2 regions of the Citrobacter sp. LJND-P06 genome follow, and region 1 is predicted to be linked to the other one. Evidence: riboswitches for the same ligand, from Rfam matches in the RefSeq annotation. Region 1 holds a riboswitch; the other holds the start of a gene.
The links. Region 1 has a riboswitch for thiamine pyrophosphate ahead of thiC (phosphomethylpyrimidine synthase ThiC). Riboswitches for the same ligand answer to the same signal wherever they lie in the genome.
Positions count from the first base shown of each region.

Region 2: it holds a riboswitch for thiamine pyrophosphate, as region 1 does, so the genes downstream of both, thiB (thiamine ABC transporter substrate binding subunit) here and thiC (phosphomethylpyrimidine synthase ThiC) in region 1, are expected to answer to the same signal.

Region 1 is NZ_CP187317.1:4,346,691-4,351,497, reverse strand. Features, by position in the region: gene thiF (thiazole biosynthesis adenylyltransferase ThiF) at 1-740, opposite strand, end outside; gene thiS (sulfur carrier protein ThiS) at 1-1, opposite strand, end outside; gene thiE (thiamine phosphate synthase) at 733-1,368, opposite strand; gene thiC (phosphomethylpyrimidine synthase ThiC) at 1,368-3,263, opposite strand; TPP riboswitch at 3,348-3,457, opposite strand; gene rsd (sigma D regulator) at 3,510-3,998, opposite strand; gene nudC (NAD(+) diphosphatase) at 4,096-4,807, shown strand, end outside.
Region 2 is NZ_CP187317.1:3,789,613-3,794,419, reverse strand. Features, by position in the region: gene thiQ (thiamine ABC transporter ATP-binding protein ThiQ) at 1-689, opposite strand, end outside; gene thiP (thiamine/thiamine pyrophosphate ABC transporter permease ThiP) at 673-2,283, opposite strand; gene thiB (thiamine ABC transporter substrate binding subunit) at 2,259-3,242, opposite strand; TPP riboswitch at 3,274-3,374, opposite strand; gene sgrR (HTH-type transcriptional regulator SgrR) at 3,410-4,807, opposite strand, start outside.

The DNA.
Region 1 (4,807 bases):
TGTTGCCCTCCGCATACCGGGCAGTCGCTGGCGCGTTGTAACGTCAGGCTGCGCCATTGGCTGGTTTTGGCGTCAAACAGACGCAGTTTGCCCGTGGGCGTTTCCATACCGTTCAGGAGTTTGATGGCTTCCAGCGCCTGCAATGTGCCCATCACACCGACCACGGGCCCTACGATGCCGGCGGTACGGCAGTTGCGTTCCGGCTCTTCGTCGTCCGGCCACAGGCAGCGATAACAGCCCTGCTCCCAGGGGGGCGTCAGAACCATCAATTGACCGCCAAAACCAACGGCGCTGGCGGTAATCAGTGGCGTATTGAGCGCGACGCAGGCGGCGTTGATCGCCTGGCGGGTAGCCATGTTGTCGGTACAATCCAGTACTACATCGGCGTTAGCGACCGCGTGTCGAAGCGCATCGCCGGTGAGACGTTGCTGTAACGCCACCAGTTCAATATCCGGGTTGAGACGTGCCAGTCTCAGCTTCGTGACGTGCGATTTCGGGCGAGCGATATCATCGGTAGTGAAGAGGATTTGCCGTTGCAGGTTACTCAGATGCACATCGTCATCGTCTGCCAGAACCAACGTGCCGATACCCGCGCCCGCAAGATAGAGCGCAGCGGGCGAGCCTAATCCGCCTAAACCGATGACCAGCACGTGGCTTGCGAGCAGCTTTTGCTGCCCTTCAATCGCGATATCGCCAAGCAAGATCTGGCGGCTATAGCGCATAAAATCACGATCATTCATCGCCAGCTCCTGCTACCGAAAGCAACTGCGCGGTGGCAGCACGCCAGTCTGTTGCCTGCGTAATCGCGCTGACGACGGCAATACTGCCGACACCGGTAGCCAGTACCGCAGGCGCACGCTCAAGGCTAATTCCGCCGATGGCGACGGCAGGATAATCAGCCAGACGTTTAATATGGCGTGCCAGTTGTTCCAGCCCTTGCGGGGCGGAGGGCATCTGTTTGGTTTGTGTCGGGAAGACATGCCCCAACGCGATATACGAAGGGCGAGCGGCCAGCGCCACGTCGATTTCCATATCATCATGGGTCGAGACGCCAAGGCGCAACCCTGCCGCCTGAATCGCTTTCAGGTCGGTCGTTTCGAGATCCTCCTGACCCAGATGGACGCCATACGCGTTGTGCTTGATCGCCAGTCGCCAATAGTCGTTGATGAACAACCGGGCGTCAAAACGACGCCCCAGCATAATCGCGGCGACCACATCCGCTTCCACGTCTTCATCGCGCTTATCTTTAATCCGCAGTTGAATCGTGCGCACGCCCGCCTCCAGCAGGCGTTCAATCCAGAGTACGCTGTCCACCACCGGATAAAGTCCGAGACGGAAAGGGACGGTGGGAAAATCCGGCTGGTACATTATGCCTCCTCTTTTTTGAGGTAGATCTCACCGCCTTTGGCGCGGAAGTTCTCCGACATGTCGGCCATACCCACTTCAATGGTTTGAGCGGCGGCGTAGTCGCGAACTTCCTGGCTGATTTTCATCGAGCAGAACTTCGGCCCACACATTGAGCAGAAGTGGGCGACTTTGCCCGATTCCTGCGGCAGCGTTTCATCGTGGTACGCGCGGGCGGTGAACGGGTCGAGCGCCAGATTAAACTGGTCTTCCCAACGGAATTCGAAGCGCGCTTTCGACATGGCGTTATCGCGGATTTGCGCGCCCGGGTGGCCCTTTGCCAGGTCGGCGGCGTGAGCGGCGATCTTGTAGGTGATAAGCCCTTGTTTCACGTCTTCTTTGTTGGGTAAGCCGAGATGTTCTTTCGGGGTGACGTAGCAAAGCATCGCGCAGCCAAACCAGCCAATCATCGCCGCGCCAATCCCGGACGTGAAATGGTCATAACCCGGCGCGATATCCGTAGTCAATGGGCCTAAGGTGTAGAACGGCGCTTCATGACAGTGCTCCAGCTCTTCGGTCATGTTGCGGCGGATCATCTGCATGGGGACATGCCCTGGGCCTTCGATCATCACCTGTACGTCATATTCCCAGGCGATTTTGGTCAGCTCGCCGAGGGTGTGCAGTTCAGCAAACTGCGCTTCGTCGTTGGCGTCACGAACCGAGCCTGGACGCAGGCCATCGCCGAGAGAGAGTGCAACGTCGTAGGCGGCGCAGATTTCGCAAATCTCGCGAAAGTGCTCGTAGAGGAAGTTTTCCTGATGATGGGACAGGCACCATTTCGCCATGATTGAGCCGCCGCGCGAGACAATCCCGGTCAGCCGTTTGGCGGTCATCGGCACGTAGCGCAGCAGCACGCCCGCGTGGATGGTGAAGTAATCCACCCCCTGTTCCGCCTGCTCCAGCAGCGTATCGCGGAAGGCTTCCCAGGTCAGATCTTCGGCGATCCCGTTGACCTTCTCCAGCGCCTGGTAGATCGGCACCGTACCGATCGGCACCGGGCTGTTACGCAGGATCCACTCGCGGGTTTCGTGAATATAGCGGCCCGTTGAAAGGTCCATCACCGTGTCCGCGCCCCAGCGGGTAGACCAGACCAGTTTTTCGACCTCTTCTTCGATGGACGAGGTCACCGCCGAGTTGCCGATATTGGCGTTTACTTTGACCAGGAAGTTGCGACCAATAATCATTGGCTCAGATTCCGGGTGGTTGATGTTGGCAGGGATAATTGCGCGTCCGGCGGCCACTTCATCACGGACAAACTCCGGGGTGATGTTTTCCGGCAGACGTGCGCCAAAGCCTTCACCTGGATGCTGGTGGCGCAACACTTCACTGCGGATACGCTCGCGCCCCATGTTTTCACGGATAGCGATGAATTCCATCTCCGGCGTGACGATCCCCTGGCGTGCATAATGCAATTGCGTGACGCATTTCCCGGCTTTGGCACGTTTCGGCGTGAGCAGACCCGTGAAACGAAGTTCGTCCAGACCGTCATCGGCCAGGCGCTCTTTGGTATAGGCAGAGCTGCGGTCGGTCAGTGCTTCGCTATCGGCGCGGGCGTCAATCCACGGTTGACGCAGTTTTGCCAGACCCTGTTCAACATTAATCGCGATATCAGGATCGCCGTACGGGCCCGAGGTGTCATACACCGGAATGGCTTCGTTTTCTTCGTACTGAGGATGGTCTTTTGTGCCGCCGGTCAACGTCGGGCTAAGCTGGATTTCGCGCATTGGGATGCGGATATCCGCCTGCGAGCCGGTGATATAGATGCGTTTTGAATTCGGAAAGGCGGTGCCTTCCAGCGTATTGATAAAGTGTTGTGCTTGTTCGCGTTGCTGGCGACGGGTTAATTTTGTTGCAGACATAGCTCATTCCAAAAAAAAGTAAGGAGTGGCTTGTCAGACGACGGATGAACCAAAAGAAGGGATCGCCCAGGAGGGCGATACAGCAGCATTTTGACTCTTGTTCCCTTCGCAGGTATTAGCCTGATCAGGTTCCGCGGATCCCGAATTAACGGTCTCAGCCCGTGCTTTCACACTGGGCACTCCGACAAGAAATAGCCCCCGGTAAAGGGGGCGACGAAGATAAGTTACGCGTTAATAGCGTAGAACTCAAGCAGGACGTTTAGTCTTTGCGCTGTCGTGCATCGCGTCAAAGACCAGCATGATCAGCTTGTCTTCAAGGATAAATCGGGATTCCAGCGCTTCGCCGATATCTGATAAAACCTTTTGAAATTCAAGATAGTTATCATGGTCGATGGCCATTTCCAGGCTGGAATCGTAGTAATCCATAATGCATTGCGTATTGGCTTCCAGCAACGGCCAAATTTTCGTTGCGTTTAAAAGCTGCCCGTTACCTTCCAATTTATGGAGAATACGTTCATAAATACTGAAATGTCCGGCGGAAAGGTAATCGACCAGACTTTGACAAAAATCATCCAGCGCTTTTTCGTTTAAGCGCATGTACGATTCTTTGCCAGGCTTAATGCCAACCAAATTGTAGTAAGCCACGAGCAGATGCTTACGTACATGTAGCCAGCGATCAACCAGTTTATTACTTCCTCTGACGTGCTCTGTCAGGTTATCCAGCTGGTTTAACATGATTGACTCCGCAAGTTTAGATTCAAAAAACTGCTCACTCAAAAATGTAAAAATAATGTAAACAACATGCCTGTGAAGCAAAGGTAGCGCAAGAGATATGGATCGTATAATTGAAAAATTAGACAGCGGCTGGTGGATCGTCAGCCATGAGCAAAAAATATGGCTACCTCGCGGAGAACTGCCGCATGGCGAAGCGGCAACGTTCGATCTTGTTGGGCAGCGCGCGCTTCAGATTGGGGAGTGGGAAGGCGAACCCGTCTGGCTGGTACAGCAGCATCGCCGCCATGATATGGGATCCGTACGACAGGTTATCGATCAGGATGTCGGCCTGTTTCAACTGGCCGGGCGGGGTGTGCAACTGACGGAGTTTTACCGTTCGCATAAATTTTGTGGCTACTGCGGTCATTCGATGTACCCGAGTAAAACCGAATGGGCCATGTTGTGCAGTCATTGCCGCGAACGTTATTACCCTCAAATAGCGCCTTGCATTATTGTGGCGATTCGCCGGGAAGATTCCATTTTGCTCGCCCAACATACCCGCCATCGCAATGGTGTGCATACGGTGCTGGCTGGATTTGTTGAAGTGGGAGAAACCCTGGAACAAGCGGTGGCGCGTGAAGTCATGGAAGAAAGCCGTATTAAAGTGAAGAACCTGCGCTATGTCACGTCGCAGCCGTGGCCATTCCCGATGTCGCTCATGACCGCGTTTATGGCGGAGTACGACAGCGGGGAGATTGTTATTGATCCGAAAGAGTTACTGGAAGCGGGGTGGTATCGTTATGACGATCTGCCGCTACTGCCGCCGCCGG
Region 2 (4,807 bases), 560 kb from region 1:
ATCCCCAACAGCGCCGAGGCGCTGGCCTTGCCGCTCAGTAATTCATCGGTATTACCCTGCCACGCGATGCGCCCGTCAGCCACCACGACGGAACGTGTCGCAATACGCGCCGCGTCCTCTATGCTGTGAGACACCATCAGCAACGTCAATTGCCGTTCGCGACACACGTCGCTGACCAACGCCAGCATCTCCTGGCGCAGGGCGGGGTCGAGAGCGGAAAACGGTTCGTCGAGCAGCAACACCGGCTGTTCGCGAACGAGGCAGCGCGCCAGCGCCGCACGTTGACGCTGGCCGCCGGAAAGCTCGCCCGGTAAACGCGCCATCAGGTTATCGATACCCATCTGGCGGGCAATATGCTGAATTTTCTCCCGCTGGGGCGTATTGAGCTTCAGTCCCGGATCAAGCCCAAGGCCGATGTTTTGTTGCACCGTAAGATGGCTGAACAGGTTGTTTTCCTGAAACAGCATCGAAACCGGGCGACGGGCCGGGGGCGTGGTGGTGTGATCCTCGCCTTCAATCAGCAGAGTACCGCTGGCGGGCGCGAGGAATCCGGCAACGAGGTTCAACAAGGTGCTTTTCCCGGCGCCGCTGGGCCCCAGCACCGCCACCTGTTCGCCGCGTTCCACAGAAAGCGTAAAACGCATCGGCAAATGGTGATAAAGCCAGGTGATATCAGTCAGAGTTAACATGTCGCCCCGGTAGTTTTTCAATCACGGTAAAGAGCATAAAGCAGAGTATCAGCAGTAATAATGCCGTTACCGCCCCGTCCTGACTGCGGTAAGAGCCAATCTGCTGGTACAGATAAAATGGCAGCGTGCGGAAATCATCGTTGCCAAACAGGGCGACGACGCCAAAATCGCCAATCGAAAGCACGCAGGCAAACGCCAGCGCCTGCGCCAGCGGCCGTTTCAGCGCGCGCAGTTCCACCACTTTCAGGCGTGACCATCCCTCGATCCCCAGCGACTGACACAGCATACTGTAACGCGCCGTCACATCTCGCATTGGGTTTTCCAGCACTTTCAATGCGTAAGGTATCGCCATTAACGCATTGGTGAAAATCACAATCCCGTCTGCGGATTCCGGCAAACCGATGCTGTTGTTCAGCAGCAGAAAAAAGCCTGTCGCCAGGACAATGCCGGGCATGGCAAGAATCAACATGCCGCTCAACTCCAGCGTTTGGCCTGCCAGCACCTGTTGCCGTGCCCGCAGTTCGCGACTGCTCCACAACAGCATCATGGTCAGAACCACGCACAGCAACCCCGCGGCCAGAGCGATCCGAAGCGAAGTCCACAGGGCCTGCCAGAGCACAGGTTGTGCGAGGACATCCAGCAACTGGCGGTTGAAACCGTCAACAATGACCGCCAATAGCGGAGGCAGCAATAGCAACAGTGCCAGAATAATCAGCGCCGCGTCGCTCAGGCGGCTATGCAGGCGATCGTCCGGGTCGCGCCAGCCTTGCACCAACGTCGTTCCCGGCGCAATGGATTTGCTTAAACGCTGGCTGAGCAGCACCAGCGCCAGGCAGCATGTCATCTGAATCAACGCCAGTATTGCCGCCCGCGCAGGATCGAAGTCGTAACTGAGCGCCTGATAAATCGCCAGCTCAATGGTGGTGGCCTGGGGGCCGCCGCCAAGTGAAAGAACGGTAGCAAAACTGGCGAAGCAGAGCATAAAAATGAGCGCCGCCACTGGCGGGATCTGCCGACGTAACCACGGCCACTCCACAAAGCGGAAGAAATTCCAGCCGCGCATACCTAACTGCGCCGCGAGCTGTCGCTGTTCGCCGGGAATGTTTTCCAGCGCCTGTAGCAGCAAGCGGCTGGCCATCGGCAGATTAAAAAAGACGTGCGCCAGCAGAATACCCTGCAACCCGTAAGGCGAGAAACGCCACTCCAGCCCGAAAGCTTGCCAGAGTGTGGCGAGCCAGCCCTGGCGGCCGTAGACGCTGAGAATACCGAAAACGGCAACCAGTACCGGCAGAATCAGGGTCATGGCGCACAAGCGTAATAACGCCAGACGACCGGGGAAACGGCGTCGGTAAAGCGCTCTGGCAAGGAAAATCGCCGGAACCACCGACAACAGCGCCGAGAGAAACGCCTGCCAGAACGAAAAACGCACCACGTGCCACAGGTAGCTGTCCTGCCAAAGCGAGAGCCATTGTCCCTGTGGCGCGTTAAGCCAGAGCGCCAGAAATGCCGCCAGGGCAACTGCCGCCATCAGCGTGGCGGCACAAAGCCCGGGTATCAGCCAGCCGGGAATTAACGGCTGACGGCGCGTTGCCATTCGCTGATCCATGCCTGACGTTGCGATGCCACTTCAGCAGGAGTGAACTCCAGCGTAGTGGCCGGTTTGGTCAACTGATCAAACCCGGCGGGCAGAGTGACGTGGGTGACAGGGTACATCCAGTTGCCGGTGGGGATGGCATTCTGGAATGCCGGAGAAACCATAAACTTGAGGAATTTCTCTGCCAGTTCCGGCTGCTTGCTGGCGGCGGTACGGGCGGCGACTTCAACCTGCAAATAGTGGCCTTCGCTGAAGTTTGCGGCGGCGTAATGGTCTTTTTTCTCTTCGATAGTGTGATACGCCGGAGAGGTGGTGTAGCTCAGCACCAGGTCGCTTTCCCCTTTCAGGAACAGGCCATAGGCTTCGCTCCAGCCTTTGGTGACGGTGACCGTTTTGGCTGCCAGCTTCTGCCAGGCTTCGGGGGCTTTATCGCCATACACTTTCTGCATCCACAACATCAGCCCAAGACCCGGCGTACTGGTACGTGGATCCTGATAAATCACGCGCCATTTCTGGTCGCTTTCGACGAGCTCTTTCAGGCTTTTGGGCGGATTTTTCAGCTTGTTTTTGTCATAAACAAACGCGAAGTAACCGTAGTCGAAGGGGACAAACGTCTCGTTCTGCCAGCCGCCAGGTACGTTGACGGCATCAGGCGCAATACCGCTTTTCGCAAACAGGTTGGTTTGCGTGGCGGCGTCGAGCAGGTTGTTGTCCAGCCCAAGCACCACATCCGCTTTGCTGTTCTTCCCTTCCATGCGCAGGCGATTCAGCAATGAGACGCCATCTTCCAGCGCCACCATTTTCAGTTCGCACTGGCAGTCGGCTTCGAAGGCTTTCTTGATGGTGGGGCCGGGGCCCCAGTCGGCGGCGAAGGAGTCGTAGGTATACACGGTCAGCACCGGTTTCGCGAAGGCCGGTGCTGCACACAGCACCAGTAAAGGAAGACATTTTTTTAACACTTTGCACCTCAGTAAAAGAGTGGCAAAGGACTTGAGCATGAGCCTCAAATCCCTTCGCCGGCGTTATCCGGATCAGGTTCGACGGGTATTTTCTCAGCCCACGCGTATGGCGCAGCACCCCGTTGAGAACGGCACATTGTAATGATTACGTGAAGAGATCAAAAGGGTTAAGGATCGGGTGGGGCAAACCACGCCGATTTAAAGTCGAACCAGCCGAGCGTGTTCATCCGCAAGCCGCGCATACTGCGTTGTCCCTGGATGATCAGCCAGTGGTGAATGAGTGGCACAATCGCTTTGCTTGCGAGTAATTGTTGACACCAGGCGGCCAGATTCATCTCGCCTGCGTGCCACTGTGCGGCATCTTCTTTCCAGTTTCGTGGGATGCAGTTTTGCAGCAGAGGCACTTCGCATAAGTGAGCGAACAGTGAGAAATCGAGCGGCAACGTGAAGTTGGCGCTGTTGAGCCAGATGTCGCTTTCGATCTCGCCTGCGTGCCACTGATCGTAGTCGATCTCCTGAATATTCAGGTGAACCTGATGTTCTGCCAGCAGGGCACTCATGATTTGGGCGATAACCCGATGTTCAATGTGCTCGCGATAGTACGTCAGCGTCAGGGTTTCCAGACCCGCAGGTTTTTCACCGTGTCCCGGTCGGGCATGGTGCCAGCGGGGCAGTAATCCATAGGCGGGGAACCACAGGCGCTGGTACTGCTCATCGGCGTGGTAAAGCAAATGGGTGGGAGAAAGTACGTGGCTTACCCACTCTCTGACGTGCTGATTGGCGCCGCGATGGGTTCGCGCATCAAAGAGTAAATAGTAACAGCCCTCTTCAAGACGACTCTCAATGGCTTTTTCACTTTCTACAGTGCCTTCGAGCATCAGGCCGCACGTCGGCTCTTCGCTAATGTCCGGTAATACCCAAACGTTCACCTCGTCAATGAGCGCCCGATAGCCAAAGTAATCGTCAAAGGCGTGGATCTTCAGTTGATTACGCGTATTGCGCATCACGGCATAGGGGCCTGTGCCTATTGGATGGCTGGAAAAATTGTTCAGGGTTTCCCATTCCCGCGGCAGGATCATCGCCGGAACCTGGCCTAACAACCACGGAAGCCAGCGATCGGGCTGCGAGAGATGGACATCCAGCGTCCAGGTTGTCGGAGAGACAATCTGCGTAATATGCGAGTAGAGCGGCAGGGCGTTGATGCGCGTGAGAGACGCCACCACATCGTCCATTTCCAGCTCTCGCCCGTGGTGAAAGTGAATCCCCGGTCGCAGAAAGAACCGCCATTGCAAAGGGGATATTTGCTGCCAGTGATGGGCAATATCGGCTTCCAGTTCCCCATTTTCCTCATTTACGCGGGTTAGCGCGCTGAAGATTTGCCGGGCGATGTGGGTTTCAGAACGGCGTAATGCGCTGCCCGGCAGCAGGTTATGCATCGGACGATAGTAAAGCACGCGCAGGATATGTCGGCCCTGACGGAAGCTGCGCCCCAAATGTGAAACCAGCATTTGCCGTACGGCCGTTTTGTCACCGACTAATTGTACCAGTTGGTCTATGCTGTCCTG